Regions from separate parts of the Curtobacterium sp. L3-7 genome, predicted to be linked through region 1. Evidence: predicted binding sites of a transcription regulator. Region 1 holds the regulator's gene; the other holds the start of a gene.
The links. Region 1 encodes HspR, which represses chaperone genes until heat shock. Its sites were predicted from a motif close to AAGTTGAGTCNNNNNGACTCAACTT; they were not measured.
Positions count from the first base shown of each region.

Region 1 (3,375 bases):
CGAGCTCACGGAGGGTGAGCGTCGGGTAGACCGGCAGGGCGATCACCTCTGCGGCGGCACGTTCGGTCTCGTGCAGGTCGGATCCGCACACCGCGGCGTCGGCGAACGACGGCAGACGGTGCACCGGTGTCGGGTAGTAGACCCCCGCACCGATCCCGTACTCGTCGCGGAGCGCGTCCACGAAGCCGTCGCGGTCGTCCGGCACCCGGACGACGTACTGGTGGAACACGTGCTCCGCCTCGGCGTGCACGATCGGCGTGACGACGCCGCGGAGTTCTCCGTCGAGGTACGCCGCGTTCGCCTGCCGCTGCGCGGTCCAGGCGCGCACCTTGCGCGCCTGCACCCTGCCGATCGCTGCGTGTAGGTCGGACATCCGTGCGTTGAACCCGACGATCTCGTTCGCGTACCGCTCGGCCATCCCCTGGTTGCGGAGCAGCCGGAGCACGCGCTCCGACGACGGTGACGCGGTCGCGACCATGCCGCCTTCCGCCGCCGTCATGTTCTTGGTCGGGTAGAGGCTGAACGCCCCGGTATCCCCGAAAGTCCCGACACGCCGGCCGACCCACCGTGCGCCGTGCGCCTGCGCGGCGTCCTCGACCACCAGCAGGTCGTGCTCCCTGGCGACGGCGACGATCGCCGTCATGTCAGCGGGGTGGCCGTAGAGGTGGACGGGGACGATCGCCCGCGTCCGCGCGGTCACCGCACGCTGCATCGCCGTCGGCGCGATGCAGAACGAGTCCGGATCGACGTCCACGAAGACGGGTGTCGCGCCGACGAGCCGGACCGCGTTGGCCGTGGCCGCGAACGTGAACGACGGCACGAGGACCTCGTCCCCCCGTCCGACGCCGAGCGCGATGAGGCCCAGGTGCAGTGCAGCAGTGCCGCTGTTCACCGCGACCACCGGCCGACCGTCGAGGAGCGTGGCGCTGAACTCCCGCTCGAACGCCGCGACCTCGGGGCCCTGGGTCAGATGACCGCTCGCGAGGACGGCGTCGACGGCACGGCGCTCCTCGACGCCGATGAGCGGACGTGCGGCCGGGATCACGTCGACCGTCTCGACGCTCATCGCAGCAGTCCGACCACGTCACCGTCGACCGTGTACCGCTCGCCGGTTCGCGGGCACACCAGGGCGTCTGTGCCCTCGACCAACCGGACGCCGCTGCGGCCGACCCAACCGATCCGACGCGCGGGCACCCCTGCGACCAGTGCGTGGTCCGGGACGTCCCTCGTGACCACGGCGCCGGCTGCGACCATCGCCCATCGCCCGATCCGGACCGGGGCGACGCACACCGCCCCCGCGCCGATCGACGCACCGTCGTCGATCACGACCGCGGACGCCTGCCAGTCCTCTCCCGACTTGACCGAGCCGTCGGGGAGGACCGCTCGCGGCACCGTGTCGTTCGTCAACACCACGCCGGGTCCGACGAACACCCCGTCGCCGAGGGCCGCAGGACCGTAGACCAGTGCTGCGTTCTGGATCTTGCACCTGCTGCCGACGCGGACGCCGCGGCCGATCGTGACTCCCCGACCGACGATGGTATCCGCGCCGACGACCGCCTTGGCCTCGACGTGGCTGCCGTCCCAGACCCGGACGTCCGGGCCGAGCGACGCGGTCGGCGCGATCTCTGCGGCTCGCGCCACCGTCGCACGCTGTCCCGGTTCGTGTTCGCCCATGTGTGTACCCCGCTCCCCGACGACACCGTGCCGTCGAGGGAAGCGTATCGAGATTGGGTACTGCAGTACCAGATATGTGTATTTTACATACAGCCTGCCTCGGACAGCGCAGCAGCCCGGGGCGTTCGTCGAGGTCAGACGCGCGGATCCCCGTCAGCGCGGACCGCGGTAGAGCACGATTTGGGTGTTGCGCTGCGGCCGTGCACCGGCGCGCAGGGAGACCGCGGCTCCCGTCGTGGTGGCCGCGAACACCCGGGCGCCCGGCCTGTTGATGAGCTGGTCGGCCAGGGCCGTCTCGAGCTCACGCACCCGGTCACGCAGTTCCTTGTTCTCGTTCTCGAGCTCGAGCACCCGCCGGATCCCCTCCAGCGACACCCCCTCGGAACCGAGTCGCGCGATCTCGCGCAGCTGCGCGATGTCGCGCATCGAGTACCGGCGGGACCCGCCTCGGGTCCGCCCCGGCACGACCAGGCCGAGTCGGTCGTACTGCCGCAGCGTCTGCGGGTGCATCTCCGCCAGTTCCGCCGCGACCGCGATCGCGAAGACGGGCGAGTCCTCGTCCATGTCGGTCATCGAGTGCTCCTTCCGTCGTCCGCGTGGTCTGGAGACAGCCTGAAGGCTCGGCGAGCGTCCGTCAGGAAGCCGCGCCGAGCCTCTCCCCACCGGCACGGCCGGCCCGCCGCTTCGCGACGGGCCGGTACCGGCGGCGTGGGCCCAGGCTGGGTCTCGTGCATTTCCGGCGGGCAGCTAGCTGCGCGCCTTGGCGAGGAGGTCCTCGCGGGGGTCCTCGTCCGGCAGGGCAGCCGCGAGTGCCTCGACGGCTTCCTTCGCCTTGTCCGACAGGTGCGACGGCACCGCCACCTGGACGGTGGCGAGCAGGTCACCCGTCCCGTTCTTGGTCGCGACGCCTCGCCCCTTGACGCGCAGGACACGACCGGAGGGTGTGCCTGGTGCGACCCGGAGCTTGACGGGGTCGCCGCCGAGGGTGGGCACCTGGATGGTCGCGCCGAGCGCTGCCTCCACGAACGTCACGGGGACGTCCAGGCGCAGGTTCTGCCCGTCGCGCTCGAACACCGGGTGCTTGCGGACGTGCACGGTCACCACCAGGTCACCGGACTCGCCGCCGTCGGGCGAGGGTTCACCGCGGCCGCGGAGCCGGATCTTCTGGCCGTCCGCGACCCCAGCTGGGATCCGGACGTTGACCGGACGGCCGTTGCCCTGCGACAGCTTGACGGTGTCGCCGGCGATGGCCGTCGTGAAGTCGAGGGTCGTCGTCGCGGTGACGTCGCGCCCCTTCGTCGGACCACCGAAGCCGCGGTAGCCGCCGGAGGGCTGGCCGAAGCCACCCCCGGCACCGCCGCCGAACATGCCGCCGAGGATGTCCTCGAAGCCGCCACCGCCGCCCTGGCCGAAGCGGACACGCTGTCCGCCACCGCCCTGCTGTCCGAACATGCCTCCGAAGACGTCCTCGAAGCCGCCACTCTGGCCTCCGCCGCCCGCCGTGAAGCGAGCGCCGGAGCCCATGGCGCGGACCTGGTCGTACTCGGCACGCTGCTCCTTGTCGGAGAGCACCGAGTACGCCTCGCTGATCTCCTTGAAGCGGTTCTCGGCCGCGGTGTCACCCGGGTTGGAGTCCGGGTGGAACTGCCGCGCGAGCTTCCGGTAGGTCTTCTTCAATTCGGCTTCGGACGCGTCCTTGGA
Region 1 is NZ_CP151474.1:1,170,121-1,173,495, reverse strand. It holds gene AAEP80_RS05930 (DegT/DnrJ/EryC1/StrS family aminotransferase) at 1-1,066, opposite strand, end outside; gene AAEP80_RS05925 (acyltransferase) at 1,063-1,674, opposite strand; gene AAEP80_RS05920 (heat shock protein transcriptional repressor HspR) at 1,828-2,238, opposite strand; gene AAEP80_RS05915 (DnaJ C-terminal domain-containing protein) at 2,422-3,375, opposite strand, start outside.

Region 2 (3,375 bases), 1.4 Mb from region 1:
AGCTCGGTCTTGCCGACGCCGGTCGGCCCCAGGAACAGGAAGCTGCCCACCGGTCGGCGCGGGTCGCCCATGCCGGTCCGGTTGCGCCGGACCGCCGTGGCGATCGCGCGGACCGCGTCGTCCTGGCCGACCACGCGTTCGTGCAGCTCGGACTCGAGCGCGGCGAGCCGCGTCCGGTCGCCCTGCGTCAGCCGGGTGGCGGGGATCCCGGTGGCGCGGCTCACCACGGCAGCGATGTCCGCTTCCGTGATCTCGCCGGTCACACGGTCCTGTTCAGCGACTGCCGGACTGGAGGCGCGGCTGACGTCCGCCGACCTGGCGGCGGTGATCCGGGCCTCCAGTTCGACCGTCTGGTCGCGCAGGCGCGACGCCTCCTCGTACAGCTCCTCGGCGACTGCGCGGTCCTTGTCCGCCAGGAGCTCGGCGAGCTGGTCGCGGAGGTCCTCGACGTCGACCTCGCCCGAACGGGCGAGCCGACGGCGTGCGCCGGCCTGGTCGATGAGGTCGATGGCCTTGTCCGGCAGGTGCCGGTCGGTGACGTAGCGGTGCGACAGCTCGACCGCGGCGCGGAGGGCGTCGTCGGTGTACGTGACACCGTGGTGCTCGGCGTAGCGCGGGGCGAGGCCGGTCAGGATCGCGACGGCGTCCTCGACGCTCGGCTCCCCCACCGTGACGGGCTGGAAGCGACGCTCGAGTGCCGCGTCCTTCTCGATCCGTCGGTACTCGTTCAACGTCGTCGCGCCGACCATGTGCAGGTCACCGCGTGCGAGCCGGGGCTTGAGGATGTTGCCGGCGTCCATCGAGCCGCCCTCGCCGCCACCACCGGCACCGACGACGGTGTGGAGCTCGTCCACGAAGACGATGAGCTCGTCGGCGTGCGCCGCGATCTCGTCCATCGCCTTCGTGAGGCGCTCCTCGAAGTCACCGCGGTAGCGGGTGCCGGAGAGCATGCCGGCGAGGTCGAGGGAGACGACGCGCTTGCCGTGGAGCAGGGCGGGGACGTCACCGTCGGCGATGCGCTGTGCGAGTCCCTCGACGATGGCGGTCTTGCCGACACCGGGCTCGCCGATCAGCACGGGGTTGTTCTTGGTGCGACGGAGCAGGATCTCGACGGTCTGCTCGATCTCCTCCGCACGCCCGACCACGGGGTCGATGCGGCCGTCACGAGCGCGCTCGGTCAGGTCGGTGCCGAACTGGTCGAGCGTCGGGGTGTCCGACTGCTCCTGCTGGTCCGCCTCGGTCGTTCCCGGCATGGGACGCCCCTCTCGAGCCGCCTCTGCGGCCTGTTGTGCGTAGGACTGCATGACCTGGGGCGTCACGCCGGCGCTCGCGAGGAGCTGGCCGGTGACGGTCTCCTGGTCCATCACGAGCGCGAAGAAGACGTGCTCGGGGTCGGTGTAGGTGCTGCCGAACCCGCGCGCGGCCTGCGTCGCCTCCACGAGGATGCGCTGCGCGGACGGGGTCAGCGCCGGGCGCCCGTCGACGCGGACGTCGGACGGGGCCGGGAGTCGCTGCTCGATCTCCTCGGCCAGGCGCTCGGGGTCGACGCCACCGGAGCGGATCACGGCGTCGAAGGGCTGGGTGCGGACGAGCACGTGCAGGATGTGCAGTGCGTCGATCTCGCGCTGCCCCTGCGCCACCGCGAACTCGGCGGTGTGCTGGAGCAGCTCGTGGGTGCGACGGCTGAGCAGTCGCGTGATGTCGACGGGGCGTCCCAGCGAACGGTAGCGCTGGGTGTCACCGTCGGTCTGCGCCGCGAGCAGGCGGGCGAGGAACTCGTCGAACGAGTCACTGCCGCCGGTCGGGCCGAACGTCTCTGGCAACGGGACCTCCTGGGAACTTGAGTGCCTTTGACTCAATGCAACGCAGGAGGCGCCGGGTCATTCCCGGTCGTGCGAGAAACTTGCGGCGAACCGACTCAGGTCCAGGATCAGGGCCGCACTCAGGTCCGGGCTCAGGTGCGGGCGATCGCGGCGGTCGTGGCCTCGGTGACCGCGAGCAGGTCGCTCGGGGCGATCTCGATGTCGAAGCCCCGACGGCCGCCGGACACGAAGATCGTCGCGTACTCGGTCGCCGATTCGTCGAGCACGGTCCGGATCCGGGAGCGCTGGCCGACGGGGCTGATCCCGCCGACGACGTAGCCGGTGCGCTTCTCGGCGAGGGCAGGGTCGGCGAGCGTGGCCTTCTTGCCCCCGACCGCCGCCGCGATGGCCTTGAGGTCGAGACGGTTCGCGACCGGGACGATCGCGACCGCCAGGGCCCCGTCGACGGAGACGATCAGCGTCTTGAAGACCTGTTCCTCGCGGAGGCCGAGCGCGGCCGCCGCCTCTTCGCCGAAGTTCGTCGCGGTCTCGTGGTGCTCGTACACGTGCGGGGTGAACGGGACGCCTGCCCGCTCCAGCGCGAGCGTCGCAGGGGTGCTCGGAGATCCAACGCTCATGCCGTGATCCTCCCCCGTCCGGGACGCATGCCGTCGGCGGCACGCGGGGTTGCGCCGAACCTCGTGCGCCCCGGTGGAGTGCGCAGCAGTGTTCCGGGCCGGGTACACGGGTCGAATGCGTGGAAAGGGTGGCACGAGGGATCCGGTGGCGGCCACGACTGCGCACTCGATCGCTTTGGGCTCCGGGAGCCGGATCGAGTGCGCGGAAACGGTCAGGGGGACTGGATTCGGGTCGCCACGAGTGCGCACTCGATGGGGTTGGGCGCCGGGACTGGATCGAGTGCGCGGAAACGGTCAGGGCGACCGGGAGCGAGATCGTGTCGCCACGAGCGCGCACTCGATCGGGCGGGGCTTGGGGCTGGTTGGGGGCGCTGGCGGAGAAGCCGGCGGATCAGCCCTCGTGCTGCGGGCCCTGGTCGACTGGGTCGTACTCGGTGCCGCGGCCCTGCTCCTCCTCTGGGAGCGGGACGTGGCGCTCCGTGCCACTGCCACCGGGGTTCGTGGCGACGTAGTCGGCCTCGCCGGACTGCGTGTCGTGGCTGACGGGTTCGACGATCTCGGGGTCGGGTTCGCGGGGTGAGGTCATGCGCCAGGCCTACTCCCCCGAACTGGGCGAGCACGGCGCGCGGCGGAGTGCCACGATGAGCGGGAGAGCAGCGGCCGGAATCCGGGAGCACGCATGGCCGACGACGGCGACGACACCACGGACGCCCGAGCGCGCCTGGAACGCGTGGCGTGGGGTGCGGGGTCGACCGAGGCGGAGGCCGCCAAGGCGCGCATCGCGCTCGCTGACCTCGATCGACGGGCGCAGCGACGCTCGAGCGCCGTCCGCCGCGAGCCCACGGCAGCGGAGACCGTCCACGGACCTGCCACAGCGCCGGTGCCCGAGTCGGCCACGGCGCCGAGACCCGACCCCGTGCCGGACGAGCGGCCGA
Region 2 is NZ_CP151474.1:2,542,903-2,546,277, reverse strand. It holds gene AAEP80_RS12405 (ATP-dependent Clp protease ATP-binding subunit) at 1-1,823, opposite strand, end outside; gene ybaK (Cys-tRNA(Pro) deacylase) at 1,955-2,440, opposite strand; gene AAEP80_RS12395 (hypothetical protein) at 2,832-3,026, opposite strand; gene AAEP80_RS12390 (hypothetical protein) at 3,120-3,375, shown strand, end outside.
Region 2: a site for HspR is predicted at 1,838-1,862, ahead of AAEP80_RS12405 (ATP-dependent Clp protease ATP-binding subunit). Genes of this name have one in related genera too.